Heyndrickxia acidicola: one gene and its partner. The protein of the gene in region 2 interacts with the protein of the main gene of each other region in a pairwise test. Links are inferred from orthologs where the notes say so. Each region holds a gene or a part of one and is shown on either strand. Other genes may lie near its edges. The genes, in order: odhB and lpdA.

What was found.
Region 1: the proteins of lpdA (region 2) and odhB interact in binary tests that used the Escherichia coli proteins (3 or more experiments, as listed by UniProt). The link is inferred for Heyndrickxia acidicola from one-to-one orthologs.

The regions. Positions count from the first base shown.
Region 1 is NZ_KV440953.1:789,739-805,627, forward strand. What follows is about bases 6,465-9,327. They hold odhB (2-oxoglutarate dehydrogenase complex dihydrolipoyllysine-residue succinyltransferase), read left to right. Parts: upstream 6,465-7,197; coding sequence 7,198-8,457; downstream 8,458-9,327. Other genes in these bases: A5N88_RS03705 (2-oxoglutarate dehydrogenase E1 component), read left to right, coding at 6,465-7,137; sda (sporulation histidine kinase inhibitor Sda), read right to left, coding at 8,626-8,760; A5N88_RS03720 (AMP-binding protein), read left to right, coding at 8,994-9,327. Also shown: A5N88_RS03680 (MOSC domain-containing protein), read left to right, coding at 1-55; A5N88_RS03685 (response regulator transcription factor), read left to right, coding at 781-1,461; A5N88_RS03690 (HAMP domain-containing histidine kinase), read left to right, coding at 1,458-2,855; A5N88_RS03695 (Hsp20/alpha crystallin family protein), read right to left, coding at 2,988-3,497; more of A5N88_RS03705, read left to right, coding at 4,300-6,464; more of A5N88_RS03720, read left to right, coding at 9,328-10,631; A5N88_RS03725 (aldehyde dehydrogenase family protein), read right to left, coding at 10,852-12,336; A5N88_RS03730 (Rok-like winged helix domain-containing protein), read left to right, coding at 12,671-13,108; membrane protein insertase YidC, read right to left, coding at 13,169-13,960; A5N88_RS03740 (hypothetical protein), read right to left, coding at 13,990-14,271; A5N88_RS03745 (ATP-binding protein), read left to right, coding at 14,499-15,386; A5N88_RS03750 (vWA domain-containing protein), read left to right, coding at 15,403-15,889. UniProt on the Escherichia coli protein: E2 component of the 2-oxoglutarate dehydrogenase (OGDH) complex which catalyzes the second step in the conversion of 2-oxoglutarate to succinyl-CoA and CO(2).
Region 2 is NZ_KV440953.1:1,856,538-1,872,555, reverse strand. The notes cover bases 4,951-7,942. They hold lpdA (dihydrolipoyl dehydrogenase), read left to right. Parts: upstream 4,951-5,736; coding sequence 5,737-7,149; downstream 7,150-7,942. Other genes in these bases: A5N88_RS08745 (hypothetical protein), read left to right, coding at 7,854-7,942; A5N88_RS08755 (dihydrolipoamide acetyltransferase family protein), read left to right, coding at 4,951-5,732. Also shown: def (peptide deformylase), read right to left, coding at 1-439; A5N88_RS08770 (YkyA family protein), read left to right, coding at 919-1,575; pdhA (pyruvate dehydrogenase (acetyl-transferring) E1 component subunit alpha), read left to right, coding at 2,017-3,132; A5N88_RS08760 (alpha-ketoacid dehydrogenase subunit beta), read left to right, coding at 3,136-4,113; more of A5N88_RS08755, read left to right, coding at 4,401-4,950; more of A5N88_RS08745, read left to right, coding at 7,943-8,111; A5N88_RS24260 (GapA-binding peptide SR1P), read left to right, coding at 8,293-8,409; A5N88_RS08740 (aminotransferase class I/II-fold pyridoxal phosphate-dependent enzyme), read right to left, coding at 8,719-10,188; A5N88_RS08735 (NAD(P)H-dependent flavin oxidoreductase), read left to right, coding at 10,704-11,663; A5N88_RS08730 (UPF0223 family protein), read left to right, coding at 11,710-11,988; A5N88_RS08725 (YktB family protein), read right to left, coding at 12,024-12,644; A5N88_RS08720 (YkzI domain-containing protein), read left to right, coding at 12,857-13,051; A5N88_RS08715 (inositol monophosphatase family protein), read left to right, coding at 13,226-14,026; A5N88_RS08710 (YlaF family protein), read right to left, coding at 14,425-14,610; translational GTPase TypA, read left to right, coding at 14,735-16,018. UniProt on the Escherichia coli protein: Lipoamide dehydrogenase is a component of the glycine cleavage system as well as of the alpha-ketoacid dehydrogenase complexes.

The DNA of each region.
Region 1 (15,889 bases), 1.1 Mb from region 2 along the record:
GCTTGCACCTGCAATGCGGCAAATGCTAGAAAAAAAACGTACTCCATCCAGCTAATTACAAAATGTTTACTCATCATTATTGTTTCATTGGCACTAGCGGGAATGCTCATTTAAAAGCAAATACAAAATTTAATGAATCACACAAAGTATGTAAGCATTTCTTTTTTACTCTGTTAAAGGACTCTATTATTTTTAAAAAGACGTATACGAGTGCCAATTTTTCAACAAAAGGCTTATTCGTAAACTTTGTTGCTAACGACACAAAGATGCATTGTAATAAAACTTGTGTATTATTTTGTGAACACATATTATATAGGTATCTTTTTGTACATACAGTATATTCTATTCAAAAACAACCTTAAACATGGCGGAAGATCTTGAAAATTGAGAAATTTTTCATTTTTAATGGAATTCTCATCTTATTTTCATGAGGATTTAGGAAACCTGAAGTAATATGGAAATGGCTGGTAAGAACGATTTTATCGTTGGCCCCAACCTTTACCCCCTTTTTATATTACTCATTATAAAGTTCCTTTTTTAAATCGGCCATGGAGCCGGTTTTTTTTTAGCCTGTTTTTATAGGTTTTTAATCCAATTCTCATTTGCCGTTGATATCATTTTGAAAATGCAATTGTAAACCATGCTATAAAAACTCCATTTTCTGTTTAAAATATAATGCCATAAAATTTTTAAAATGTCTCATTAACCCTTAAAATAAAAATAACTGAAGGGGATGATTCCCGATTTTAGTTAAACTTGGTTCTAAGCAGGTGATAGATAATGAAAAAGATACTTTTAGTTGAGGATGAAAAAAATCTGGCAAGATTTATTGAATTGGAATTAAAGCATGAGGGTTACGAAATCAAAGTGGCCTACGATGGACGTGAAGGATTAGAAGCTGGTATTAATGAACAATGGGATGTTATCCTATTGGACTTAATGCTTCCAAGCCTTAATGGACTTGAAGTATGCAGAAGGATAAGGGCTGAAAAAGAAACTCCTATTATTATGCTTACAGCCAGAGACAGCGTAATGGACAGGGTATCCGGACTTGACCACGGTGCAGATGATTATATCGTTAAGCCTTTTGCTATAGAGGAATTATTGGCGAGGCTGAGAGCGATTTTCAGAAGGATTGAAAGCAAGGATGTAAAGACAAGCTTCACCACTTTTACTTTCCGTGATCTTGTAGTTGAAAAAGAAAGCAGGGTTGTGAGAAAAGGAAATGAGATTATAGAAGTAACAAAAAGGGAATACGATCTTTTGCTCACATTGCTTGAAAACAAAAATATCGTGATGACGAGGGAAGCATTGTTGAATAAAGTGTGGGGTTATGAGACCGAAGTTGAAACAAATGTAGTAGATGTGTATATAAGGTATTTGCGGAATAAGATTGATACACAGGGTGAAGACAGCTATATTCAAACGGTTCGCGGAACCGGGTACGTGATGCGCGAATGAGTCATATACAAAAATGGGTTAAAAGAAGTTCTTTAAAAGTTAAATGGTCCATTGGTGCAAGTTCTGCCATCTTTATCACATTCTTCTTATTTAGCTGCCTTCAATACAATTTTATCAGTAAATGGCTTCTTCATGAGGAACAAACCAGTGTGAATGAAGTACTGGATGAATTGGAAAACAGGGGACCATTTATCACAATGGATGATTTATTGGACAGCAAGGATATCATTAAGCAGGTAATGGAGAAGGACCAAACCATTCGAATTCTGGATAAATCTGGAAAGGAGCTTCTGTCTGTAAAAAGCAAGGATTCTTCCCCATTTTATATCCCATTTCAGCCTGTTTCAAAGAATACCACCGTTTTAATTAAAACCGATAAAGATGAGATTTATGTAGGACGTGGACCTATTCATACGAGGAAATTCAGCGGTTATGTAGAAGTGGTCTATCCTTTATATACCTACCACCGCCTCATGCGCAATTTATTAGTTGTCATGGCATTTTTTGGTGCCATCTCTCTTGTATTGAGCGGCCTTTTTGGATTTATCATGGCTAAAAATTTTTTAAAGCCTTTGCAGAAGCTTGCTTCTGCCATGCAAAGCATACGGAAAAAAGGGTTTCAAGCCAGAATGGAGCCAAACGGTTCAAACGATGAGCTGGGGGACTTAACGAATATCTTTAATGAAATGATGGATAAAATCGAACTGTCCTTTATCCAGCAGAAACAATTCGTTGAAGATGCATCACATGAATTGCGTACACCCGTTCAGATTATGGAAGGGCATTTGAACCTATTGAATCGATGGGGCAAAAATAATCCAGATATACTGGAAGAATCCTTATCCGCCTCCTTGCAGGAATTGGATCGTATGAAAAAACTTGTACAGGAGCTATTGGACTTATCGAGGGCAGAGCAGCCGAACCAGATTATAAGGGATCAAAATACTAATGCATTGCACAAATTGCAGCAAATCATAAAAAACTTTGAACTTATTCATGAAGATTTTATTTTTAATTTGCATTGTGATCCCAAAATGGATACGGATGTAAAAATAAATGAAAACCATTTTGAACAAATTATGATTATCGTTCTGGATAATGCCGTTAAATATTCAGATGATGTTCAGAAGGTTAATATAACGCTTAAAGAGGAAAATCAATTCCTTCATATTGATATTCAAGATTATGGAGTCGGTATTCCTAGTGTGGATTTACCTAATATTTTCCATCGTTTCTACAGGGTTGATAAAGCTAGAAGCAGGGAAAAAGGAGGGAATGGACTGGGCCTTGCCATTGCCAAGCAAATTATTGAGAGTTATTCAGGCAAGGTTTACGCTAGGAGCAAGGTAGGGGAAGGAACCACAATTACCTTTATATTGCCGAAAATACGATAAAGCCGATGATGAACAATCATCGGCTTTTTTGTGCATCTTAAAAGGTAAGTAAGTCAGGCCATGGCTGAAAAAAAGGGATTTTTGTGCTTTAAAGCAAAAAATGGGTCAGGCCCCTAAATATTGGTTTGTCTGTTATCGTCTTTCCGATACATCTACTTCTGTGTATTGCATATCTGTATTTTTAGGCATTTTGATTTCCAATATACCATCCCTAAATTGTGCAGTGGTACCTTTTTTCTTTACAAGGCACGGCAAAGTAATAATTTGCCGTTCACCCTGGGAAGGTATATTTTCAAGAATTGCCTGATTTGAAGTGTGGAAGATTCGAATCTGTTTTGCCCATTCTTCCTCTTTTAATGGAACACGGACAAAAATATCATCAAACGTTTCAAAAACAGCGGCTTGAATTGTTTGCTGCTGAACTCCTCTAGTGTCCTCCATTTGCTGTTCACCTTGAGGCTGCTGTTGAAACATGGACGAGGCATTTTTCATTAGACCATCCTGATTAAAAAGGCCCTGCCATTGATCAGGCATCACTTGGGAGAGCATGTTTTGCACATGTTTTTCAATATCTTGAGGTTTGATTTGACCCATCCAGTTGGATGATTCCTTATTAAACGGGAACATATTCCAAGGAAACATGTGAATCCTCCCTTCTTAATGCATATAAACATTTAAAATAGTGTTAGAAAATTCCGATTCAATAAATGCGCAATTTAGAATTGCCGCTATTAATCATTTCAGTATATGCTTCATGAAAACGGAGTGTTCAATTAGACCGGGCTATAGAAAGAAAAGAGCACAGTTGATAAGGGAAAGTAACAAATAACAGCATGTGGAATATCATAACGGTAAAGTTGTAAGACGGGAAAAGATGATATGATGAGAACGGCTCAGTTAAATTTCTTTGTTGAAATCAACAGGTTATTTTAACAAAGACCACCATCATAATAAAATCCGCACCATTACTCATGAAAATTTGTCCTTACTCCCATAACGAGAAGGTAATTATTATTAACAGAGGTCAGTTTGGCTTGATGTTTCAAACTCGCAGAAATGATTATTTTAGGGTAGCCATTAGAAAAAAGAGAAATTTATCAGCAAAAGATTTTGATTTTGCTGGAATAAGTAGTAAGATAAATATGGAAATTTTTAATGATCTAAGAAGGCAGAGAGTAAGCGGTTCATTTTTCGACTATTTTGTCCAAATATATTCTCATGGATGTGGAAATAAGGGAAATGAGCAGCTGTTCATTCATTTTTTAAAAAAATAAGTTTTACACCTTTAACTTATTACATTACAGTGATAAAATTGTCATTGTAAGCGTTATAGCTTATCCTTTTTATTATCATTACATAATTTTCTTTTCTGCAATCGCTAATCTTTTTTCGACAATTATATTGCAGAAAAATATTAAGGCTTAATGGCTGGAGGTTTTTCAAGATGAATCAACAAGCATCAAGAGGATTCTGGGACCGATTTTCAGGCCCCAACCTTGGGTATGTCATGGAGGTTTACGAAAATTATTTAAATAGTCCTGATAGTGTAGATCCTGAAATGAGGGCGCTTTTTGAACAATGGGGAGCACCAGTAGTTTCAAACTCGTCTGAATCGACACACGGGCAAGCAGATGTATCTTTCCAACTGCCTGCAAATCCAACGATGACCAGCAAAATTGTTGCTGCAGTCAAGCTGGCCGACAATATCCGTGCATACGGTCATTTAGCCGCGGATATTTATCCTTTGAATGATCGTGAAAAGGATACCAGGCGGATTGAATTAAGTGAATTTGACCTGACTGAAGATGATTTAAAACAAATATCTCCTTCCTTTATCTGTCCAGATGCACCTGCTGAAGTGACAAATGGATTGGATGCGATTAATTACTTGAAAGAAATCTATACAAAGAAGCTCGCGTTTGAATTCGACCATGTTCATAACATTGAAGAAAAACACTGGCTTCTTCGTACTGTTGAATCTGGAAAAGTAAGCCCTTCCTTTAACAAAGACCAGAAGCTGAAGATTTTAAAAAGGCTGGCACAAGTGGAAGGTTTTGAGAAGTTTGTCCACCGGACGTTTGTAGGGCAAAAACGTTTCTCCATTGAAGGTCTTGATACTCTCGTTCCTTTAATGGAAGAATTAGTGAGCTCTGCTGTGCAAGCGGGTACAAAAACAGTGAATATCGGCATGGCACACAGAGGACGTCTGAATGTGCTTGCACATATCCTGGAAAAACCTTATGAACTCATTTTTGCTGAATTCCAGCATGCACCAAATAAAGATTTGATTCCTTCAGAGGGTTCGATTGGCATTACGTATGGCTGGACAGGCGATGTAAAATACCACTTAGGTGCTGATAGGCGTTCAAATCAGGAAAGCACTTTGAATGCTAGAATCGTATTGGCTAATAATCCTAGTCATTTGGAGGTTGCCAGCCCTATTGTCGAAGGTTATACTCGCGCTGCCCAGGATGATCGTACAAAAGCTGGTTACCCTGAACAGGATACAGAAAAGGCTTTTTCAATCAGTGTGCATGGAGATGCTGCTTTTCCTGGAGAGGGAGTAGTCGCTGAAACCCTTAACCTTGATCAGTTGGAAGGCTATAGCACTGGTGGTTCTGTTCATATCATTTCCAATAATATGATTGGATTTACTACAGAAAGCTATGATTCACGATCTACCAAATATGCTTCTGATACGGCAAAAGGATTTGAAATTCCAATAGTTCATGTAAACGCGGATGATCCCGAGGCTTGTATATCAGCTGCCATGTTTGCCTATGAGTACCGTAAGAGATTTAATAAGCATTTTATGATTGACTTAATAGGTTACCGCCGTTTTGGCCATAACGAAACAGATGAACCGATGACGACAAATCCAACCATGTATAACCGTATTCATAAGCATTTAACGGTTAAATCTCTCTATGCTGAGAAACTGATCAGCGAGGGAGTTATAAGCCAGGATGTGTTGAAACAGATTGACCAGGATATTGTCGATTCATTGCAAAAAGCGTATGATTTGGTACCTGGTAAGGAAGAAGATCCAGATATCACCATGAATCCTCCAGAATATGTCGTGAATGGCTTCCCTGAAATGAAAACATCCATTTCGGAAGAAGAATTGCGTCAGTTAAATTCAGAATTGGTCAATTGGCCAGAGGACTTTAATGTATTTAAAAAGTTGGGAAGAATCTTAAAACGCAGAGAAAACATCTTTAACGGAGAAATGAAGATTGAATGGGCACACGCAGAAGCACTAGCTTTTGGAGCTATTCTGCAGAGCGGCACCCCAATCCGTTTTACAGGACAGGATACGCAGCGTGGAACTTTTGCTCAGCGCAACCTCGTTCTTCATGATGAGAAAACAGGGGAAGAATATATTCCGCTACATCATATTAAAGATGCATGTGCTTCTTTTGCCATTTATAACAGTCCATTGACTGAGACTGCAGTTGTAGGTTTTGAGTATGGATACAATGTTTTTTCGCCTGAAACATTGGTCCTTTGGGAAGCGCAATTCGGAGACTTTGCCAACGTGGCTCAAGTAATGTTCGATCAGTTCATTTCTGCCGGCCGTGCAAAATGGGGGCAAAAATCAGGTCTTGTTATGCTGCTTCCACACGGATACGAAGGACAGGGACCAGAACATTCAAGTGCAAGGCTGGAAAGGTTCCTACAATTATCTGCTGAAAACAACTGGACAGTTGCAAATGTTTCAACTGCAGGACAGTATTTCCATATCCTGCGCAGGCAGGCTTCCATGCTTAAGGAAGAAGGAATTCGTCCGCTCGTAATCATGACACCAAAAAGCCTTCTGCGCCATCGCTTAGCATCTGTTGAACCAGAAGCCTTAACAGAAGGAAAATTCTTGCCGGTGGTTGAAGAATCGGGCTTAGGCTTGAAGAAGAATAAGGTAGAGAAAATTGTCCTTTGCAGTGGAAAGGTAGCCATTGATCTTGAAGAAAAAATTCAAGATCAAAAAGCTGAATTGGATTGGCTTCATGTATTAAGGGTAGAAGAATTATATCCATTCCCAGAGGAAGAAATTAAAGGCATTCTTTCACAATATCCAAACCTCAAGGAGCTTGTTTGGATGCAGGAAGAACCGCAAAATATGGGTGCTTGGACATTTGTGGATCCTTATCTTCGTGATATGGCTCCATCAGGTGTGACCCTCAATTATGCCGGACGTCCAAGAAGATCAAGCCCTTCTGTAGGAGATCCGCTTGTCCATAAGAAAGAGCAAGCTAAACTGTTGAATGATGCATTGGCGAGGTAACACTCATTGTAAAATAAATTGATAAATATAAAGGCTTTTGAATTAAGGGAGGATATCATCGTGGCTCAAATAAAAGTGCCTGAACTAGCAGAATCTATTACAGAAGGTACCATTGCTCAATGGTTAAAACAACCAGGCGATCAAGTCGAAAAAGGGGAATACATTGTCGAGCTAGAAACCGACAAGGTAAATGTTGAAGTGATTTCTGAAGAAGCAGGGGTAGTGCAAGAGCTTAAGTTTGAAGAAGGCGATACTGTTCAGGTAGGAGATGTAATTGCTGTTGTTTCCGAGGGGGGAGCTGCACCAGCACCTGTGGCTCAGGAGCCAAAATCGGAAGAACCAAAACAAGAAAGCCGGCCTGTGGAAGTGAAACAGGATGCTAAGTTTGACAAGGAAGAAATAGCTCCCGAAACAGACAAAAAGAATCGTCCGGTTGCTTCTCCGGCAGCACGCAAGCTTGCTAGAGAAAAAGGCATTGATTTAGGACAAGTTCCAACTATAGATCCTTTAGGCCGTGTAAGAAAACAAGATGTAGATGCTTATCAAAATCAGCCAAAACAAGAATCCAAATCTGCTGGCCAGTCAAAAGCTCCAGTTGCGGCTTCAGTGGAAGATGGTAAGCCTGTTGAACGTATCCGCATGTCTCGCAGACGCCAAACAATTGCAAAGCGTTTAGTTGAAGTGCAGCACAATACAGCGATGCTGACAACATTTAATGAAATTGATATGACCAACGTTATGGCTCTGCGTAAACGCAAAAAAGATAAATTCTACGAAGATCATGATGTTCGGTTAGGATTTATGTCCTTCTTTACAAAAGCAGTCGTAGCTGCATTGAAGAAGTATCCTTATGTAAACTCAGAAATTCAGGATAACGAATTAATCCTTAAAAAGTATTATGATATCGGTGTTGCTGTCTCAACTGAGGAAGGATTAATCGTACCAGTTGTCCGTGATTGCGATCGCAAAAATTTCGCTGAAATTGAAGGTGAAATCGGAGAACTTGCTAAGAAAGCACGTGATAATAAACTGGCTTTGAGCGATCTTCAAGGCGGAACTTTCACGATCACGAACGGTGGAGTATTTGGATCATTATTTTCTACTCCAATCATAAATGGCACGCAAGTAGGAATTTTAGGTATGCATACCATTCAAACACGTCCTGTTGCAATAGATGCAGAGCGTATGGAAAATCGCCCAATGATGTATGTTGCCTTGTCCTATGACCACCGAGTGATTGATGGAAAAGATGCTGTTGGTTTCTTAGTCACGGTTAAAAAGCTACTTGAAAATCCAGAAGATCTATTGTTGGAATCTTAAGGATTAGAAAGATAAAAGCAGTTTCTGGTTTCAGAGACTGCTTTTTTCCTGCCTTTTACATAAGGGAAAGAATTCTTCCCTTTGATCTATGAGCAAGACTGCTAACTTCAAAAAAAAACGTGTACTTTTGGAAGTACACGTTTTTTCTATTTACTTTAATTCAACTCATCATCGAATAACAATAGGATTTAAACCGCGCTTCCGAATTTCAGATTTTAACACTTCAATCCACTCATGATCTTGACCTTTATTTTTCGCGTCTCGATAGGCTGCTACCAACATTTCATTACTCATAATTTTCATGTTACAACCTCCTAGTGGAATTAATATTTTCTATATTTTTAAATAATAATACATTGTTTATTGAAAAAAGAAAAGGGTTTTTTGCAAAAAAATCAAAAAAATATTAATATTGTCGAAAAAAATAGAAAAAACGTAATGAAATTGTATTTGAATATTCGGAAATATATGTTAACTTAATTCTAGGGTATGCTGTTGTTTGAGACAGTGAGTAATGTTGAAAAGGAGATTTACATATGCCGGTACTATTAAATAAAACAATTGGGCAGCTTCTGGAGGAGAGGGCTGAACAACACGGTGATCGCGAAGCGGTAGTTTATGCAGATCGGAATCTTAGATGGAGCTATAAAGAATTCAATCAAATTTGCCGTACGGTGGCAAAAGGGTTAATGGGATTAGGGATAAAAAAAGGTGAGCATATTGCAATATGGTCTTCAAATAAACCCGAATGGCTCGAATGCCAATTCGGAACAGGCAAGATGGGAGCTGTTTTAGTCACAGTTAATACGGATTACCGTACAGCTGAATTAGAGTACCTCCTACGGCAATCTGATGCGACTACCATTATATTAATGGAGCAGTTTCGGAACGTGTCATATATTGAAATGCTCTATGAAATTTGTCCGGAAATAAGGACAAGTAAACCAGGGGAATTATCGTCTGAGAGACTGCCTTTATTAAAAAATATCATTATACTTGGTGAGCATGCATATCCAGGAACATATTGCTGGAACGATATTATTCATCTTGGTCAATTAGTAGAAGATAGCGAGCTGGATAAAAGACTTAATGACTTAAAACCTGAAGATGTGATCAATATGCAATATACCTCCGGAACCACAGGATTTCCTAAAGGAGTCATGCTCACTCATTATAACATTGTAAACAACGGCTTTAACATAGCAGAGTGCATGAAGTTAACGGAAATCGACCGACTTTGTATACCGGTCCCATTTTTCCACTGTTTTGGCTGTGTTCTCGGAACGATGGCCTGTGTATCTGTCGGAGCTGCCATGGTACCTATTCAAGAGTTCAGCCCTAAAGAAGTGCTGCAGGTGATACAGGATGAAAAATGTACAGCATTGCACGGTGTTCCTACTATGTTTATTGCAGAGCTTAATCTGCCAGATTTTAATAGCTATAATCTTTCTTCCCTCAGAACGGGCATAATGGCAGGTTCTAATTGTCCAATAGAAGTAATGAAAGATGTAATGAATAAAATGGGGGCAAATGAAATAACTATTGTATATGGTCAAACGGAATCTTCTCCCGGCATTACCCAAACACGGACGGATGATTCTATTGAAATAAAAGTGGAAACAGTGGGGCGTGCCTTGCCGTTGGTAGAAGTAAAAATTTGTGAACCCGGCACCAATAGAGAAGTGCTTTATGGCGTACAAGGAGAGCTCTGTACGAGAGGGTACCATGTGATGAAAGGTTATTATAATAACCCCCAAGCCACAAAAGAGGCAATTGACGAGGAAGGCTGGCTTCATACGGGAGATCTTGCGGTCATGGATGAAAACGGTTACTGCAGAATTACCGGAAGATTAAAAGATATGATTATTCGAGGGGGTGAGAATATTTATCCGCGTGAAATAGAGGAGTTTATCTATCAGCATCCAAAGGTACTCGATGTACAGGTAATTGGTGTTCCGGATGAAGTGTATGGAGAAGAGGTAATGGCTTGGATTATTCCGAAGCAGGGTGAAATTCTTTCGGTCCAGGATATTCGGGAGTATTGTGCTGGAAGAATTTCTAGACATAAGATTCCACGATTCATAGAATTTATAGATTCTTATCCTATGACAGCTTCTGGGAAAGTTCAAAAGTTTAAATTAAGAGTGGAATCAAAAAAGGTTTTGGCAAGATAATAGGTTTAATAACCAGCAGAAATATTAATTTAAGGATGGAAGATGCCAACAAGGACTGCCGGAGTGGATTACAAAAAAACTGATGAAGAGTACCTATTTAAAGTGATATAAATTTGGAAATTCCATTTCCAGTTGGTATTTAGAAGAAAACAATTTACTGACATTAAAGAGAATAATAAAAAATAGTCTGGTATTTTAACCAGACTATTTTTTGTTGTTTTTATTTCATAGAAATCCAGACACTCTTTACTTCTGTATAATTGTCTAATGCATACGAGCCCATTTCACGTCCAATACCAGATTGCTTATAACCGCCAAATGGAGAACCGGCATCAAAGACATTATAGCAGTTTACCCAAACTGTACCGGCACGAAGGCGGTTAGCAATATAGTGAGCGTTAGCAACATCTCTGGTCCACAGACCCGCAGCTAATCCGTATTCACTGTTGTTAGCACGGTCAATGACCTCATTTATATCATCATATGGAAGGGCAGCTATTACGGGCCCAAAAATTTCTTCTTTTGCAATCGTCATTTCATCCCGAACATCAGCAAAAATAGTCGGTTCTACGAAATACCCTTCTTCTCTAGGTCTCTTTCCGCCTGCTAGTAGCTCAGCCCCTTCACTTAACCCTTTTTCAATATAATGAAGTACACGGTTTTGCTGTTCGCTCGAAACAAGCGGCCCCATTTCGGTACCAGAGTCCAGGCCGGTACCCTGCTTTATGTTTTTAGCATGAGATGCCATGTCCGCAACAACATTATCAAAATGCTTTTTCTGGATAAAGACACGAGACCCTGCACAGCATACTTGGCCTTGGTTGAACATAACACCATTTAATGCTCCAGGAATGGCTTTCGTTAAATCAGCATCTGGCAAAATAATATTTGGTGATTTTCCCCCTAATTCCAAGGTAACCCTTTTCAGTGTTTTGGAAGAACGTTCCATAATCAGTTTTCCTACTTCAGTTGAGCCGGTAAAGGCAATTTTATCTACAAGAGGATGGTCAACCAGCGGCTGGCCGGCTGATTCTCCAAATCCAGGAACGATGTTGATGACCCCAGGAGGGAATCCCACTTCGTTTACTAATTCTGCTAAGTATAAAACGGAAAGAGGGGTTTGTTCGGCAGGCTTTAAGACGATTGTGCAGCCTGTTGCAAGAGCGGCACCCATCTTCCACATAGCCATTAATAATGGAAAATTCCATGGTATAATTTGACCAACAACTCCCACCGCTTCATGGCGTGTGTAGTTAAAAAATGGTCCGCTTACAGGAATGGTTTGACCGGTGATTTTTGTAGTCCAGCCTGCATAATACCTCATATGTTCGATAGCCAGAGGAATATCTGCATTGGCTGTTTCACGAATTGGCTTTCCGTTATCCAGCGTTTCCAACTGTGCGAGTGCTTCCTTATGTTCTTCCATAAGGTCTGCCAGCTTATACATCAATCTGCTCCGTGAGGCAGCACTCATTTTTGACCATTTTCCTTCATCGAATGCTTTCCGTGCTGCTTTAACCGCAAGGTCAATATCTTCTTTGCCAGCTTCGTAGAGGGTGGCTAAAACTTCTCCAGTTGCCGGATTAGGTGTTTGAAAGGTTTTTCCGGAGACACTTTCGACAAATTCACCATTAATAAAGAGTTTTTTCGTTCCCTGTAAAAACTTTTCTACTTTCTCGTTGATTTGAGCAGTTGCTTGATTCATCAAATATCCCCCTTAAGAAAAAGTAATGGAACAAAAGCAGCATTAACAGGATATGTAACAATCCTGTATTGATAACGCTTACAACAATATCCTACAGGTTAATGTTCTTGAATTCAACATAATTGTCTTAAATATTATGAAAATTTTTCGGGGAATTTTTTGTTTCTTCGACATAGTTTTATTCTTTAATTATTTTCAATAGGTAAAAAGAAGTGCTTTTTAGCTTTTTATTTTTTTTCTGGCATATTATAATGTAGGTGGATAGGTATAGTTCTGATATAAAAAGGGAAAAAACGAGGGGAATTAGATGATTAATGAGAGAATGGCCTTGAAAATGAGATTAGAACAATTAAATGGTGCAGAGATTCAAGTCATTAAAGAATTTCACCTGGAAAGGCAAAGCATATTTAAGAGATTGCGTGAACTTGATGAAACGAATTCAGATTTTGTTATCAAATTAGAGGATCTGACAAAAGAAAAAGAGGCTGCTAAAGAAGAAACAAAAACGGAAGATAGCCAGCTAAGAGAAAGAAAGTTGCGCATTGGACGGCCATCACGAAGAAGTAAATCCAGTAAGATGAGAGAAGCTGCTATCCGTATTTTAAAAGAACATCGCGAACCGTTAAAAGGCTCTCAGCTGCAAAAAATGATCGAAGAAACAACAGGTTTAAAAATCGCTAATATGACTACTTTTATGAAAACCGTGGAAAAGGCAGATGCAAATATTCAAAAGCCTTACCGTGGGTTGTATCAGTACATGGCGCAAAGATAAAAAGACAAAAAAAATCCGGAATCATTATCCGGATTTTTTTGTCTTTTTAATTCAAACTTCCTACTTATTTTTCGAACCTTTTACTTGGGCAGCAGGTTGTGTCTGGTAGAATTTTTTTGAAATGTAGGTTTGGATAACCAGAAATCCTCCACTTACAGTCCAGTAAAGCGGCAGGGCAGCAGGGGCACTAAATGAAACAAATAAAATCATAATTGGAGATAATAAACCAATAAATTTCATTTGTTTTTGCTGTTCTTCAGGCATTCCAAGCAATGAAATTCTGAATTGGAAGAAGTAGATGATTCCGGCAATAATCGCCATAGCAATGTCTGCTTTTCCAAGACTGAACCATAGGAAGGAATGGCTTGCAATTTCACTCGAACCACGAATAGCATAATAAAATCCCATTAAAATCGGCATTTGAATGACAACAGGAAGACATCCCATGTTAAGAGGATTTACACCGTGTTTACGATATAAGCCCATCATTTCTTGTTGAAGTTTCATTTGCTCTTCTTTGGATTTTGCTTTTTTGATTTTTGCTTGAATAGCATCCATTTCCGGTTTTACTTTGTCCATCTTTTCTTTCATTTGCTGCTGATTTTTAAATGTTTTTAATGTAAGCGGCATTAAAATCAAACGGATAATCAGCGTAACAACCACAATTGCAAAACCATAATTCCCGCCAAGGACATGGGCTGTATAATGGATAGCAGAAGCAAATGGGTTTACAAAGTAATGGTGAAAGAATCCATTGTTGTTGGAAGTGCTAGTCGGTTTACTTTGCGTGCAAGCAGAAAGAAGCAGCAGGACTACTGCTAACAAAAAAGATAATCGTGTAAAACGTTTCATCAAATATCCCCCTTAGAATGATAAATAGTTTAGATGATAATGGATACAAGATGGGCTGGATCTTCCTGAGGGCAATCCTTACGCCTTACACACTGTATAATCCACAGAATAATGGGATGGTGATTTGGACTTTTCTGCAGATCTTTTTTCTTTTCGCCATTAATCATTAACGAGCTGGGATTTGTATACAGATAGGATGATGGCTTGAAAATAAATCGATTGCAAATATAAGCAAGTCCAATTGCCAGAATAATACTGACATAAAAGGAACAAATCAGCGGATCATTTGTGAAATCAAGAATATATTGCATTGAATTACTTCACACACCTTATGTACACATTAGAAAAGAAGTATACCGTATTTTCTTACATTTTACAATGCATTGTTACTATTTTATCATATACTTATGAAGCAATCCATGGTTTCAGATTTCTTTATATTATTTGACGCATCACAATGATACAGAATATAAACAATTTAGTATAATAAACCAATACTTCAGAATTAACTGCAAGGAAGGGAAGAGAATATTCATTTATGGAAGATCTTAAAATTGATTTATCTCCAGCAATAAAAGAACTGATATTTAAACGCACTTCAAAAGAAAATGTTACGAAGGAAGACAAGAGCTTAATAGGCAAGGGTGGCTACATTCCTTCTGATGATTCTATATTTAGTGATGCATTGACAGCGCTTCTTTTAGGAAAGAATGTGCTGCTAAAAGGGCCGACGGGATCCGGTAAAACAAAGCTTGCTGAAACACTTTCTGCAACTCTTGACCAGCCTATGCACAGCATTAATTGTTCAGTGGATTTAGACGCTGAAGGGCTTTTAGGGTTCAAAACAATCCATCAGTCAGATGGCAAGAGTGCCATTGAATTTGTTCCTGGTCCAGTTGTGAAAGCAATGGATAATGGACATCTCCTATATATAGATGAAATTAATATGGCGAAACCAGAAACATTGCCTATATTAAATGGTGTTTTGGACTATAGAAGAATGATTACAAATCCTTTTACAGGTGAAGTTGTCCATGCAGATCCCAATTTTGGTGTCATTGCAGCAGTAAATGAAGGCTACGTGGGGACAGTGCCGTTGAATGAAGCGTTGAAAAATAGATTTGTAGTCATTGAAGTTCCATATATTCAAGGCCCTACATTAAAAACGGTTTTACAAACACAAAGTGCATTAAAGGATGATTCATTACTTGATACATTCCTCTTGCTATCACATGATTTAATTACACAGGTGCAAAATGGACAAATATCGGAGGAAGCGGCTTCTATAAGGGCATTGCTTGATACATGTGATCTTGCAGTCTACTTGCCGCCTCTTCGAGCAATCCAAAGGGGAATTATTGACAAGCTTGAAGATAACCGTGAAAAAGCCGCCGTAAAAAACATTGCTGAAACGCTGTTTGAGTAGGAGGCTAGGGATTTATATGGAGCGATTTATACAATTTAATGATGATAAAATTGACTCCATGCTGCTCATGGAGCTCGAGGACTTGGCTAAAACCTTAACCCGTGACAAGGAATATGAAGTCCGTTTTAGTGTTCATTCGTATTTGGACAAAAAGGAAAAGAATATCTATATCAGCCACTTCTGGAATCATAGGCCAGAAGAAATTATGAGAGCAGGCTTGAAAAGCGATGTGTTTCTAAGAGCAATAGGGAATTTCGGTTATTCCGATACCGAGGAATCCAAACGCTATTTACATCAAATAGAAAAAACGCATTTAAAGCGCTTTGCAAAACAGCTGTTTATGATGATGGAAGATGCCCGTGTGGAAGAACTGAGCAAAAAGGAAAGACCCGGAATCAAGAAAAGCTTCAGCATCCGCCGGACGGTTTACCGAAACTATTTTGCATCACAACGAAATACAAACCTAGTAAAAAGTATTCATACAGACGCCCTTTTTAATACGA
Region 2 (16,018 bases):
TAAGTCCCTTAAGCTGTAGCTTTATTTCTTTTCCGATTATGTCGTTCCCTAAAACTTTAATTTTAGAATATCGCGGGACGTAACCTGGAATGATTTCAGGTACTGATAGACAGCCTTCACCTGTATTTAAATAGGATATTTCAGAGGAATGCTTGATAATTTTAGGGTTGAACATTGCAAAGCTTTTTAAGCGTCCATTCTCATCCTTTGTTTGAACTGCAATCATTTTCTTAGAAATATTAATTTGAGGAGCGGCAATGCCAACACCGGGGCGTAAATCATATTGCTCAGCTATCTGAGGATTTTGACTGTTTTGGACGTACTCAAGCAAACTTTTAAGAATGCCCTGATCCTGCTCACAAGGAGGCATGGGCACATCTTCAGCAATCTTTCGCAATGTTGGATGGCCGTCCCGTATAATATCTCTCATGGTAATCATAAATATTTCCCCCCATTTAAGCCTTATTAGTGTATAGAATATCAAAAAAGGGTTGTTTGAAAAAGGCTGTTTTCTCATAGATTGCTGCTTTACGTACAAAAAATCATTCCGTATGGGGTCTGTCTTCATTGCATCTTTTCGTGTGCTATTCCCAAGTTTAATACTGAAAAATATATATTAAATGATATTACTGTGTCCTATAGCAACAAAGTTAAGAAAGCGCCAAGGGGCAAATTTGATTAGCATTTTCATTTCAGATAAAAGTTCTAAAACAACAGAGTCCATTAACAAAGGCTCTTGTTTTAAATGGGAAAAATAAAAATAATTTCGAATAAATGGTCATATATTTTTTGAAAATGCATAGTATTCTCCTAAGAAGCTTTAAGCACTTAAAATTTGGACAAGATGCAGGAACTGAGCTAATTTAGAATTTGAATTTATACTCGTATATGAAGTCAGTTTCGAAAAGAGGGTATATCGTGGTCATTATTCGGATTAGTATTCTTTGCTTTTTTGCAGCAATCATTTTAGCGGGATGCCAGAATGTTACCCCGGAGGAAAAGGTTTATCGTATTCTGGAGGAATCAATGCAGAAGGAAAAAACCTTCGAACAGCAGCAAGAGCCACTAAAAGAAATGGAATCGCAAGAAAGTGTTCTGTTTAAAGAAATTATGGATGCAGGAATGAAAAATGAAAAAAGGGTAAGTGCATTGTCAAGGGCTGCCTTAAGCAATCTTCAGAAGCGCAAAGTGCTAATGAGTAAAGAGCAGGTTTCTATCCTTGCTTCAAAAAGAGAATTTGACAAAATAAAAGACCCGCTTTCCAAAATTAACAACATTAAAAGAAAAAAAGAAGTTACAGAACTCTATCAAACAATGGAAGAACGGTATAAAATTCATAATCACCTCTTTGATTCCTACAAAAAAGGTCTTTATCTTGATGAAAATGTATATAAAATGCTTTTAAATAAGTCCTTAAATATTGATTTGTTTGAAAAGCAGATTGATAAAACAAATGTAGCATTCGCAGTAGTGATGAAATCGAATGAGGATTTTAATGCAAAAACACAATTGTTTAATAATGAAAAACAAAGTTTTTATAAAAATGCTGGATTAAACATGAGTCAGGGAGAATAGAAAATTCATTTTTCCAACCCCAGAAAAGAAATCGTTTTCTTTTCTGGGGCGTTTTATTTTGTAACTGTTTTCATGAATATATAACAGTTGAGATTTTACACTAGTACAGATAGTAATACAGAGGAGAGATTTTTAGCGAAAAAGTAAAGAAAAAGGAGTCTTTATGAATTGACGGACCCAAAATATTCAGGTACTCTAATTATGTTGTGAATATTATTGTATTAGTTTAATAGGTGATTTGATTGATACAGTTTAATCGATAAAAGATTTGAAAATTTTTCGTTTGCTTTTTATATAATAGTGGAAAAATGTAGTGGTAAATGCATGAATCATTTCGATTAACGGGATTTGCCGTGGTAGCCGCAATGTAATTTGGGCATCCTATTTTTTGTATGTAATCAATCATCAATATATTTATGAGGGAAAGGATCGGTGGCTTCAATGGCTTCTAAAACGAAGAAGGCACAATTCGATGCGAAAAAAACGCTCGAAACGATTGAAGAACAATTTGAGATGTTCCAAATCTTAAATGAAGAAGGCGAAATTGTAAATGAATCTGAAATGCCAAATCTTTCAGATGAACAGCTTCAAGAATTAATGCGCCGGATGGTTTATACAAGAATTCTAGATCAGCGTTCAATCTCCTTAAACCGCCAAGGGCGTTTAGGTTTCTATGCTCCAACAGCTGGACAAGAGGCATCTCAGCTGGCTTCACACTTTGCATTGGAAAGTGATGATTTTATTTTACCTGGCTACCGGGATGTTCCACAGTTAATCTGGCACGGCCTTCCATTATACCAGGCCTTTTTATGGTCCAGAGGACATTATCAAGGAATGCAGCTTCCTGAGGGTTTAAACATTCTGCCGCCGCAAATTATTATTGGTGCGCAATATGTTCAAACTGCTGGTGTAGCCTTAGGTATTAAAAAACGCGGCAAAAATACAGTTGCCATTACATATACAGGAGACGGCGGATCTTCTCAAGGGGACTTCTACGAAGGTATTAACTTTGCCGGCGCATATAAAGCACCTGCTATTTTTATCGTTCAAAATAACCAGTTTGCTATTTCAACTCCTCGTGAAAAACAAACAGCAGCACGAACAATTGCTCAAAAAGCAGTTGCTGCAGGAATCCCAGGTGTGTTAGTTGACGGAATGGATGCGCTGGCAGTGTATGCAGCAGTGCGTGATGCTCGTGATCGTGCTGTAAATGGAGAGGGACCTACCCTTATTGAAACTGTATGCTACCGTTACGGCCCTCACACCATGTCAGGAGATGATCCTACCCGTTATCGTACTGCAGATGTAGATAATGAGTGGGAGAAAAAAGATCCTTTGGTTCGTTTCCGTAAATTCCTCGAGGCAAAAGGCCTATGGAATGAAGAGAAAGAAAACGAAGTAATTGAACAGGCAAAAGAAGATATTAAAGAAGCGATTAAAAAAGCTGACCAGGCACCAAAACAAAAGGTATCTGACCTTATTTCAATTATGGCGGAAGAGCTTCCGTATAATTTAAAAGAGCAGCTTGAAATATACAAAGCAAAGGAGTCGAAATAAGCCATGGCGCAATTAACAATGATTCAAGCAATTACTGACGCGTTACGTACAGAATTAAAAAATGATGAAAACGTGTTAGTATTCGGTGAAGATGTTGGCGTTAACGGCGGCGTATTCCGTGCGACAGAAGGTCTTCACAAAGAATTCGGTGAAGAGCGTGTATTCGACACGCCTCTTGCAGAATCAGGTATCGGCGGTCTTGCAATCGGTCTTGCTCTCGAAGGCTACCGTCCCGTTCCTGAAATTCAATTCTTTGGTTTTGTATATGAAGTTATGGATTCCATTGCTGCCCAAATGGCGCGTTACCGTTTCCGTACAGGCGGACATTATGAAATGCCGATTACAATTCGTGCACCATTTGGAGGAGGAGTACATACTCCAGAGCTTCACGCCGACAGTTTAGAAGGGCTTATGGCACAAACTCCAGGGTTGAAGGTGGTTATTCCATCCACACCTTACGAGGCAAAGGGTTTGTTAATTTCAGCAATTCGTGATCAAAGTCCGGTTGTTTTCCTTGAGCATATGAAATTATACCGTTCCTTCCGCCAAGAGGTGCCGGAAGAAGAATATACGATTCCTCTTGGAAAAGCGGATGTAAAGCGTGAAGGTAAAGATATTTCTATCATTGCCTATGGCGCAATGGTTCACGAGTCATTAAAAGCAGCAGAAGAGCTTGAAAAAGAAGGGTACTCTGCTGAAGTGATCGACTTAAGAACAGTAAGCCCTCTTGATATTGATACGATTGTCGCTTCTGTGGAAAAAACAAATCGTGCAATCGTTGTGCAGGAAGCACAAAAACAGGCTGGAATTGCTGCGAATGTGGTAGCTGAAATCAATGAAAGGGCTATTTTAAGCCTTGAGGCACCTGTACTTCGTGTTGCTGCTGCAGATACTGTTTATCCTTTCTCACAAGCTGAAACAGTTTGGCTTCCTAACTATAAAGATATTCTTGAAACAGCTAAAAAAGTTCTTACTTTTTAATTAAATACAATTGACTAAAAACGAGGGACCTGTTCAGATGAGCTTAGGCCTGACTGATTGATTCCTTTCAGGCAAGTCTCACTATATGGCTGGTTTATAAAGTAATAAGCAGGGTATGTAAAGTACTTGGCTTATGGAAGATTAAACTGAAGTCCCTCGTTCTTCTTTTTCAGTTTGGCTCTGCTAAGGCACAATGTTGATTTTGACTCAAAGGTGAGTGAAAATCAGCAGGCAAAATGAACGGAGCTTTCGTTAAATAATTTTAATGTTATAGGAGGGCGAAAACCTTGTCATTCGAATTTAGATTGCCAGATATCGGTGAAGGTATCCATGAGGGTGAAATTGTTAAATGGTTTGTAAAACCAGGCGATAAAGTGGATGAAGATGATGTACTATGTGAAGTACAAAATGATAAATCCGTTGTGGAGATTCCATCACCTGTTGCAGGTACGGTTGAAGATGTACTTGTGGCTGAGGGAACGGTTGCAGTTGTAGGTGACGTACTGGTTAAATTTGATGCACCAGGATATGAAAACCTTCAATTTAAAGGTGACCATGGTTCTGACGAGAGGGAAGAGCCAAAACAAGAAGAAAAAGCACCAGCTGAAGCAGCTAAAGAAGCGGTACAGCCTGAAGCAACATCTCAGGAATCAGTAAAGCCTGCTGAAGAAGCAGATCCAAACCGCAGAGTTATTGCCATGCCTTCAGTTAGAAAATATGCGCGTGAAAAAGGTGTGGACATTCGTTTGGTTGCAGGTTCCGGAGATAATGGGCGTGTAACAAAAGAAGACATCAATGCCTTTGTAAATGGTGGAGGAAAAGAACAAGCTCCAGCTGAAAATGCTGCAGCAGCAGCTCAAAAAACAGCACCTGAGACGGCGGCAGCTCCGACTCCAGCACCAATCCCAGAAGGCGAATTCCCTGAAACACGTGAGAAAATGAGCGGTATTAGAAAAGCCATTGCCAAAGCTATGGTAAATTCTAAACATACAGCTCCTCATGTTACATTAATGGATGAAGTGGATGTTACAAAACTCGTTGCACATCGTAAGAAATTTAAAGAAGTTGCTGCAGCTAAAGGCATTAAGCTTACTTTCTTACCTTATGTTGTAAAAGCATTGGTAAGTGCACTGCGTGAATATCCAGCTTTAAATACTTCCATCGATGATGCAAACGATGAAATTATTCATAAGCATTATTACAATATTGGAATTGCAGCTGATACAGATCGCGGCTTGCTGGTTCCTGTTGTGAAAAATGCCGATAGAAAATCCGTTTTCTCTGTTTCCAGTGAGATTAATGAACTAGCAGGCAAAGCACGAGATGGCAAATTGTCTGCCAATGAAATGAAGGGTGCATCTTGTACCATTTCCAATATCGGTTCTGCAGGAGGCCAATGGTTTACACCTGTCATCAACCATCCGGAAGTGGCTATATTGGGAATTGGTCGAATTGCTGAAAAACCTGTAGTAAAAAATGGTGAAATTGTGGTAGCACCTGTGTTAGCATTATCATTGAGCTTTGATCATCGAATGATTGATGGAGCAACTGCACAAAATGCACTAAACCACATCAAGCGTTTGCTGAACGATCCTGAATTATTACTTATGGAGGCGTAAACAAATGGTAGTAGGAGATTTTCCAATTGAAACAGATACTATAGTAATTGGAGCGGGACCAGGGGGATATGTTGCGGCGATCCGTGCTGCACAATTAGGACAAAAGGTAACAATTGTCGAAAAAGAAAATGTCGGCGGTGTTTGCTTAAATGTAGGATGTATTCCTTCAAAAGCATTAATATCAGCTGCTCATAAATACGAAACAGCAAAGCATTCCGACGATATCGGGATTACGGCTGAAAATGTAAAAGTTGACTTTTCAAAGGTACAAGAGTGGAAGGCAAGTGTCGTAAATAAATTAACAAGCGGTGTTGATGGTCTTTTGAAAGGAAATAAAGTCAACATTGTAAAAGGAGAAGCATATTTCGTTGATGCAAATACTCTCCGTGTTATGGACGATAAGTCAGCTCAAACCTATACATTCAAAAATGCTATCATTGCAACAGGATCACGACCAATCGAGCTTCCTACATTTAAATATACAAAGCGTGTAATTAATTCAACTGGGGCTCTTGCGCTTGAAGAAATTCCTGAGAAGCTTGTAGTCATTGGCGGCGGCTATATTGGCGTAGAACTTGGAACTGCCTATGCAAACTTTGGCACTCAAGTAACAATTCTTGAAGGCGGCAAAGAAATTTTGGGAACGGCTTACGAAAAGCAAATGACTTCACTTGTTTCCCGTAACCTTAAGAAAAAAGGCGTGGATATTGTAACAAATGCCTTAGCTAAAGGCGTAGAGGAAAGCGATAATGGAGTAGTTGTAAAATACGAAGTAAAAGGCGAAGAAAAAACAGTTGAAGCAGATTACGTTCTTGTCACAGTAGGACGCCGACCAAATACGGATGAACTCGGCCTTGAACAAGCTGGTGTTGAATTAACAGAACGTGGTCTTGTGAAAATTGATAAGCAGTGCCGTACGAATGTCTCCAGCATTTTTGCTATCGGTGATATTGTAGAAGGACCTGCATTAGCTCATAAAGCATCCTATGAAGGAAAAATTGCAGCTGAAGCTATTTCTGGCCATCCATCTGAAATTGATTATCTAGGAATTCCTGCTGTGGTCTTTTCTGAACCTGAACTGGCATCAGTTGGTTATACAGAAGCACAAGCAAAAGAAGAAGGAATTGAAGTAGTTACTGCTAAATTCCCATTCGGCGCAAATGGACGTGCCTTAGCTCTTAACAGTACAGACGGATTCCTTAAACTTGTTACAAGAAAAGAAGATGGTCTGGTTATTGGGGGGCAAATTGCTGGAGCAAACGCATCTGATATGATTGCAGAATTAGGCCTTGCTGTTGAAGCGGGTATGACCGCAGAGGATATTGCCATGACAATCCATGCTCATCCAACATTAGGCGAGATTACAATGGAAGCTGCTGAGGTAGCTCTAGGTTCACCTATTCACATTTTGAAATAAGCTTATACTATTAATGAAAAAGGCATTTTTGTTCTATTGAACAAGGATGCCTTTTTATTTTTATGCTGATTTTTAACTCGTTTGCTTGATTTTTCGAGTGGGTGAATTTGATACTTTTGGAGGTAATCCCTTTGTAAAAGTTCTTTGTCTAGTGGATGAAGTCAACTTTGGAGGAAGTAACCAGTGGGTAGAGTACTCCAAGGGGAGGATGAAGGCCCTTAGGGGAAGGTAGCAAATAGTTAGAGTCCTTTACAGTTGGGATGAATCCCATTTTGTGTTTCGACACCCTAAAGGACGGTCTTCATGACTTTTTTGTAATGAGCATAATAAACATTTTAACTATCAGTCGAGGCTTTCAATCTGCGCTTTGTTAAACAATTGTATTCCGCGTAGATTTGTCCAGTTTAATGCCTCCAGAGGTCTAGCCAAGCCGTTCATAAGAAGTAAGGACGCCTCATATGCCTGACTCGATGATCAAGCCTTCTCAGCTCTTTAATCTTCAGTTTATGCGCTTTCGTCTTAAGAGCCATAAGATAAGCAGTCAGAGAGCTTAAAGAGCAAACCTCTCTGACTGCGCGTCATTTGCTAGCAACCTATAATCAGACGCCATCCGTTTTTGTAAAAAAAATACAGGTTTTAAAAACTTCTTGCTAGTGCATATATTAATAAGAAAATGAAGTCATTCATTAAATGATGGTGAGAAGATGAAAAAATATGTCGCCTTTATATTTCAATTGATGATTTGGAGCGGGTTTAAATTAGCGGAATGGTTATCACATAGGGATCATACAGTTTACAAAGTGCTGATGTTTGCAGCTTTTTTCTACTTAGCCTTTTTATTAGCCAGAAGTATTTTGAAGTCCAATCGTCAGACACTTGTTATTACCGGTGCAAGCTTAGCCACATATGGATTGCTTCAATTATTTCTTCAGCAAGTATTGCCTCTGCCTATTTCATCATGATTGAAGTCTTTTTAAAAACGGGCTGTTATCAGCATAGATATCTTGCAGAGACTTATCATAATTGAAAATAGACACTAATTAATTTAATGTGACATACAATTTAGGCTTGAAATATTTAATGTGTTATATTATTATTAAAGAAACAAAATAAAACGCTTTCAAACGGGAGGGGAGTATACTGATGGGGATTATTGTCTGCCAATCATGTAATACTACAATTGACCATTTTGAAGATGAGAAAGTAACCATACTATATTCTAACTGCTGTACTTGTACGGATACGAAAGAAGAGGAATAGGGGACTTTTTAGGGAGAAGCGCCTTTTAAGGTGCTTCTGTTTTTTGAGGATTTGTAGATATGCTGGTTATATAATCTAATTCCTATTACACTAAAAAGCGGATGACAAAATCATCCGCTTTTTTAAAAATGCTAAACCTGTGAATATTGTTTCTTGTCTAGCTTCAGCGCCCCAATCGGCTATAGGATTTTTATGTCCCCTCAATAAGATAAGTCAACATCAGCTCGTGAACGGCCTCGCTGTGTTTCCTTTATCTCGATGGATGACTACGAAATCTGTACGCAGATGAGCAAGCTGCATGAACTTTAATTATTGAATTGCTTTATGTTCCTTAATGACCCGAAGTGTCTTTAATTCATAATCCTCAGGCCCCTGGACAGGAAGTCCTGCTTCTAAATTCTTTTGAATATAAATAAGATTATCTTCCGTGATAATCTCACCAGGAATAAAGATTGGGATGCCAGGAGGATAAACCATGACAAACTCCGCAATAATTCTTCCAACCGATTTCTCAATAGGAACTACTTCTGTTTCTGCATAGAATGCATCTCGCGGGGTTAATGCAAGCGAAGGGATGTCAGGCAGCAGAACTTCAATGTCAACCGTTCCTGCATAGTTGGAAAATTGCTTAGCCAGCTCTTCTAATGCTTGAACAAGAATATCAGCTTCTCTTTCGGTATCTCCAGGTGTAACTATGCACAACAGGTTATACAGGTCTGAAAGCTCTACTTCAATATTATAAGCTTCCCGAAGCCATTTTTCAGCATCATATCCTGTTATTCCAAGATCTTTAACCGATATAATCAATTTGGTTGGATCATAATCATAAGTTGATTTTGTTCCTAATATTTCTTCACCGACACAGTATAGGCGGTCAATTTTATTAATTCTTTTGCGGATAGACTGAGCCAGTTGAATAGTATCTTCTATCAATTTATGTCCTTCTGTAGCAAGCCGTTTTCTGGCTGCGTCTAATGATGCGAGAAGGATATAGGAGGTGGAAGTAGTCGTTAGCATGCTCAAAATGGTTTGGACATGTTTTGGCGATACAAGACCCTCGCGAACATTTAATATTGAGCTTTGTGTTAAGGAACCACCCAGCTTATGAACACTAGTAGCTGCCATATCTGCACCTGCTTGCATAGCTGAAACAGGAAGCTCCTCGTGAAAATGAATATGCACGCCGTGTGCTTCATCTACGAGTACAGGAACATGATAAGAATGAGCAATTTCAACAATCTGTTTTAAGTCTGCAGAGATACCAAAATAGGTTGGATTAATAACAAGTACTCCTTTGGCATCAGGGTTTTGTTCCAAGGCTTTAGAAACGGATTCTGTGGTAATTCCGTGTGATATTCCAAGCTTCGGATCAACCTCAGGATGTATAAACACAGGAATGGCTCCTGAAAAGACAATTGCCGACATGACAGATTTATGAACATTTCGAGGAACTATAATTTTATCTCCTGGTCCGCATACTGACATAACCATAGCGATAATAGCTCCACTTGTACCTTGAACAGAGAAAAAAGTATAATCAGCCCCAAATGCTTTAGCAGCCAATGCCTGTGCCTGCATAATCATTCCTTTTGGCTGATGAAGATCATCCAATGGTGCAATATTAATTAAATCAATTGATAGGGCATTCTCTCCAATAAATTCTCTGAACTCAGGATCCATTCCTGAGCCTTTTTTATGACCGGGTATATGAAACTGAACAGGGTTCTTTTTAGCGTGCTTTTTAAGTCCTGTAAACAGGGGAGTTTCAAATTGTGACAATAATTCTGCACCTCTTTTTCTGAGTAAAAGTTCTAATTCCATGAACATTATTATATAAGAATAATAATAAAGGATTATTCATAAATATGTTGATGGAAAATAATTGTAATAACTTATTTTGATGGCCGATGAACTGTTAAATATGATTGATGTGTCTGTGTTTTTTTAGATTTTTTAAAAAAAGGATCTGTAAATCGGCATACACCTGATTATTGTATAAAAACAGTATATTAATTCAAAGACATTTAAAAAAAGAAAACAAATGAATTATAGCATCTTACAATTCCCTTGCAAATAGTTTTTTCACCTAAAGAGGAATTAATTATGATAACATAGAAGTTACTTTTTAACAGGCTCTGTTCACTGCGATCTGATTTTAGCTAAGCCGTATGTTTTTTAGCGGGCAGTTAGGGAGACGACTCAGCGTTATTCTTGAGGGATTTCTAATATCGTCTCTAATCACCTCAGGGCTAATTTCTCTAAAAAATAGGGACCTTAAAAAAGGAGTGAGAAAGATGAAATGGAAAACACGTGTAACAGATTGTTTAAATATTAAATATCCCATAATTCAAGGCGGATTGGCCTATCTTGCGTATTCTGAACTTGCTGCCGCCGTTTCCAATGCTGGGGGACTTGGCCAAATTACTGCGATGTCGCTTGAATCACCGGAAGCTCTGCGACAAGAGATAAGGAAGGTGAAACGACTGACGGATAAGCCGTTTGGAGTTAACTATGCCATTGGTCAGCATGGGAGGCCTTTTGAAGACCTTCTAAATGTGGCAATTGAAGAAAAGGTGCCTGTAGTCTCTGTTACAGGTGGCAACCCTGCACCTTTTTTTAAACAAATGGAGGGAAGCAATGCAAAAAAATTGGTCCTTGTTGCCGCAAAACGGCAGGCTGTAAAAGCTGAAGAATTAGGGGCAGATGCTGTCATGGTTGTTGGACATGAAGGGGGAGGGCACCTTGGGAAAAATGACACGGGCACAATGGTTCTGATTCCTCAGGTTGCAGATGCAGTAAGGATTCCAGTGATTGCATCAGGAGGCATAGGAGACGGGAGAGGGTTCATGGCTGCACTTAGTTTGGGTGCGGAAGGTATTGAAATGGGGACACGTTTTATAGCGACGAAGGAATGTATTCATGCTGGAAATGCTTATAAGCAGGCTTTGCTGAATGGATCGGAAAATGATACGATTATTATTAAGCGTTCACTTGGAGCCCCTGCACGAGCCCTTCATAATAGTTGGACGGAGAAGATTGTGGACATCGAAAATCGCCAGGGTGGGTATGAAGAATTAAAAGATTACATAAGCGGGAAAGCTAATAAAAATTATATATATGATGATAATGTGGAGGGGGGATTTGCGTGGGCAGGCCAGGTGATGGGACTTATCCGTGATATCCCTTCCGTTGATGAATTAATTACCAGAATGATCATGCAGGCGGAACAGATTAGGGAGAAGTGGTCTGAATGATGGATGTTTCCCCCTTGATTATTGACAATAGGAAAGTGGTGAAAATATGGAATACCAATATCCATTTTCTATGGATTGGACTACGGAAGAAGTAGTGGATGTTATTCAATTTTATGAGGCAGTAGAGAAAGCGTATGAAAAAGGCATTGAAAGGGAAGAATTTTCAACAAAATACCGCCGCTTTAAAGAAATTGTCCCTGGCAAGGCGGAAGAAAAGAAATATGGCAATGAATTTGAAAAGGCAAGCGGATATTCCGCTTACCAGGTGGTAAAAAGAATGAAAGAAACTGACTCAGGCTCTGCAATAAAAAAGATAAAAATGTAAATGAGACCTCCCGTTTTTTGGGGGGTCTTTTACGTTTATGACAATTTATAAAGGGGTACTAAATTTACAAACGCACTATTAATTGTATCAACAAGTTCACTGCCATCTAAGCGTACTGCCTGCTCTCTGGGAATCTGGATGCCGCAAAGGATTTCTGCTTTTTTAACGGTCTGCAAACGACGGAAAAGCGACAATAAATCATCATGAGTCATTTCGCTCATCCTTATGGCATCAGGTTTCATATGATCACCTGACCACATATAATGATTTGGGATGGAATCCAGTATTTTACTAATATTATTTTCCAGCTTTTTTCCGAATTCTTCCTTGGAAGGTGCTTCATAAATAACGGCGAACCAAACAAACAGGTGAGTTTCCCAGAGTCCAATTTGAAAATGGGGAAGCATCTTGTAGCCGCGTTTGCTGCTGGCAAATGCTACCCAAGTATCATTGGGCGGGTTAATCGTACGCCGGGCGTGTCTAGCAACGTGGTGGAACATTTCAATACCGGTTAAAGAGCTCAAAGCAGGTGCAAATGTATCCCCTAAAAATTCTAATTTAGGACGAATGGTTTGTTTTATCTGTTCCATGCGTTCCTCAAGCCCATTCAATGTGAAAACATCAAAATCTTCATTTGTTAAACCATTAAAGCTCATTACAATACCTCCAAAAACATCCTGTAGCTAAAGGTGTTCGTTACTTACTAGATATTTTATCATAATTGCTTTAAAGGTTCATAAACAAACGCATGAAGAAATTATCATGGGTGTATACACATTTTTGTTACATCAAATTTAGGTTACGCATATTATAAAAGTAATAATATCAGAATATTATGTGATTTAAATCTTGAAGGGATGTGAAGTTCATGAAACAAGTAATGAATGCCTCTAAAAAGAAAAAATTTGATCAACAACGCATTGCGGTATTGAGATTGGAAATGGACTATGAGCTAGCTGTCCTTTTTGAAGCCATGGAGGAACAAAACGAAGATAAGAAAAAAAAATCTACATTAAAACTAGAAAAAATCCGTGAAGAATTATTGAAAATGAAAGCAATGTAAAAGGATTCCAGTAATTATATATGGATTTGTGACGGACTCCCTGTTCCTTCTAAGCAGATGGGGTTCGTTTTTATGGCCATGGAAAAAACCATATACTTGAATTAGGGGCAACTTTCCTTTAATCTAATGGTTACAATACATATATGGATGTAGGTAAATGGAGGTCTATTTAAAATGAATTGGAATGAAATCGATACATACGTTAAGCATTGGTTAGAAGAGGCCGGAAACCGAATTACTGCATCATTTCAGAATGAATTGAATATAGAGACGAAATCAGATCGTAATGATTTAGTGACGAATATTGATAAAGAAACAGAACAATATTTCATAAAAAATATTCAATCTAAATTTCCGGATCATCATATACTTGGAGAAGAAGGATATGGTGAGAAATTAGAGAGTATGGATGGGATTGTCTGGATTATTGATCCTATTGATGGAACGGTTAATTTTGTGCACCAGCAACGCAATTTTGTTATTTCTATTGGAATTTATCAAAATGGGGTTGGAAGGCTCGGCTACATTTATGATGTCGTTCAAAAAGAGTTATACTCTGTTGAAGCAGGCAAAGGTGCTTTTTTTAATGGAACAAGGCTTGCTCCACTAGAGGAACCGCCTCTCAGTGACGCCATTATTGGAATGAATGCAACCTGGCTGTTATCAAATAAATTGGTCCCAGTGGAGAACCTGCATGCTCTTGTGAGAGATATAAGGGCAACGAGATCCTATGGTTCAGCCGCATTGGAATGTATTTATGTGGCCACGGGAAGAACAGACGCCTATTTAACAATGCGACTTTGCCCATGGGATTTTGCGGCGGGTAAAATTTTTATTGAAGAGTTAGGCGGGGTGGTTACCGATGTTTTTGGTAATTCATTGAATATGCTGGAAAAAAGCTCTGTTTTTGCATGTAAGCCCGGACTTCATAAAGAAATTTTGGATAATTATCTCCTGAGGGGTATTTCAAAATAAAGCCAGGAAAGTAGACTATTCTTTATTGAAAACTGCTCGTTATTTAGCTCATTCGTGCGAAACTACCGTTTCACACGCCTTTCAGCTCCGCTGAAAGGTTACAGTAAAGAAAGGAAACACAAGCAAACTTGTTTGCTTGTGTTTCCTTTCTTTACTGTAAAATGAGCTAAAAAACAACAGAGTCCATTATCTCAGTCGAAGACTATGAAATTCGTACACCGGTGAGCAAGGCGCTTGCGCTTTTCTGTCTAGCTCCAGCGCCTATCGGCTAGCGAATTTCTACGTCTCCTCCCTGCGATAAGTCAACATCAGCTCGTGAAGTGCCTCGCTGTGTTTCCTTTATCTCAGTTGAAGACTATGAAATTCGTACGCCGATGAGCAAGGCGCTTGCGCTTTTCTTACAGCCTTCCTTCTTCCCTGTATTTTTTCTTTGTTTTGAAACCGAATCCCATAATTAAAATTATAAGTACGATACTGCCTAAAATGCCTACAATGCTTTCTTCAGCTATTGCGATACCAATTCCTATAATATCAGCTGCTGCTGCTACGGAAAAAAGAACGAAAATCCACTTAATTTCTTTCATGTGAGCGCCTCCTTTACTCTTATTTTACATAAATTGTTTCTGATTTTCTAGTAGGTGTGTTACAATATATAGGTTGTGGATATACTAATTAAATGATTTTGCTTTTTAGGCAGGAGGAAACATTTTGAATAGAAGAGAAGACTTAAGAAATATTGCCATTATTGCTCACGTTGACCATGGGAAAACAACACTGGTTGACCAATTGCTTAAACAATCAGGTACTTTTCGTTCCAATGAACACGTAGCTGAAAGAGCAATGGACTCAAATGACCTGGAACGTGAAAGAGGAATTACGATTCTTGCAAAAAATACGGCAATTCAATATAAAGATACACGTATTAATATAATGGATACACCGGGACACGCAGACTTTGGCGGTGAAGTAGAACGTATCCTTAAAATGGTTGATGGGGTACTTCTAGTGGTTGATGCATATGAGGGTTGTATGCCTCAAACTCGATTTGTATTGAAAAAGGCTCTAGAACAAAATTTAACGCCAATTGTCGTTGTCAATAAGATTGACCGTGATTTCGCTCGTCCTGAAGAGGTTGTAGATGAAGTACTTGAGCTCTTTATTGAGCTTGATGCAAATGAAGATCAATTGGAATTTCCAGTAATTTATGCATCTGCCGTTAATGGAACAGCAAGTGCTAATTCCGATCAGCAGGATGAAAATATGCAGGTACTATTTGAAACAATTGTTGAACACATCCCAGCTCCTGTAGATACAAGAGAAGAACCGCTTCAATTCCAGGTAGCATTGCTTGATTATAATGACTATGTTGGGAGAATTGGTATTGGCCGTGTGTTCCGTGGAACAATGAAGGTTGGGCAGCAGGTTGCGCTTATGAAGCTTGATGGCACAGTCAAACAATTCCGTGTTACCAAAATGTTTGGTTTCTTCGGTTTAAGGCGCCAGGAAATTGAAGAAGCTTACTCAGGTGATCTTGTTGCCGTTTCTGGAATGGAAGACATTAATGTAGGGGAAACTGTTACACCTATTGATCATCAGGAACCTCTTCAACCACTGCGAATCGATGAACCTACTTTACAAATGACATTCGTAGTAAATAACAGTCCTTTTGCAGGCAGGGAAGGTAAATTTATTACTTCCCGTAAAATTGAAGAAAGATTGCGTTCACAATTGCAAACGGATGTAAGTTTAAGAGTCGACAACACTGATTCTCCAGATGAATGGATTGTTTCAGGACGCGGAGAACTTCACTTATCGATTCTTATTGAAAATATGAGAAGAGAAGGCTTTGAACTTCAGGTATCTAAACCGACAGTTATCATTAAAAACATTAATGGTGTAAAATCTGAGCCGGTTGAACGTGTGCAAATTGATATTCCTGAAGAGTATACAGGCGGCGTCATTGAATCCTTAGGATCACGTAAAGGTGAAATG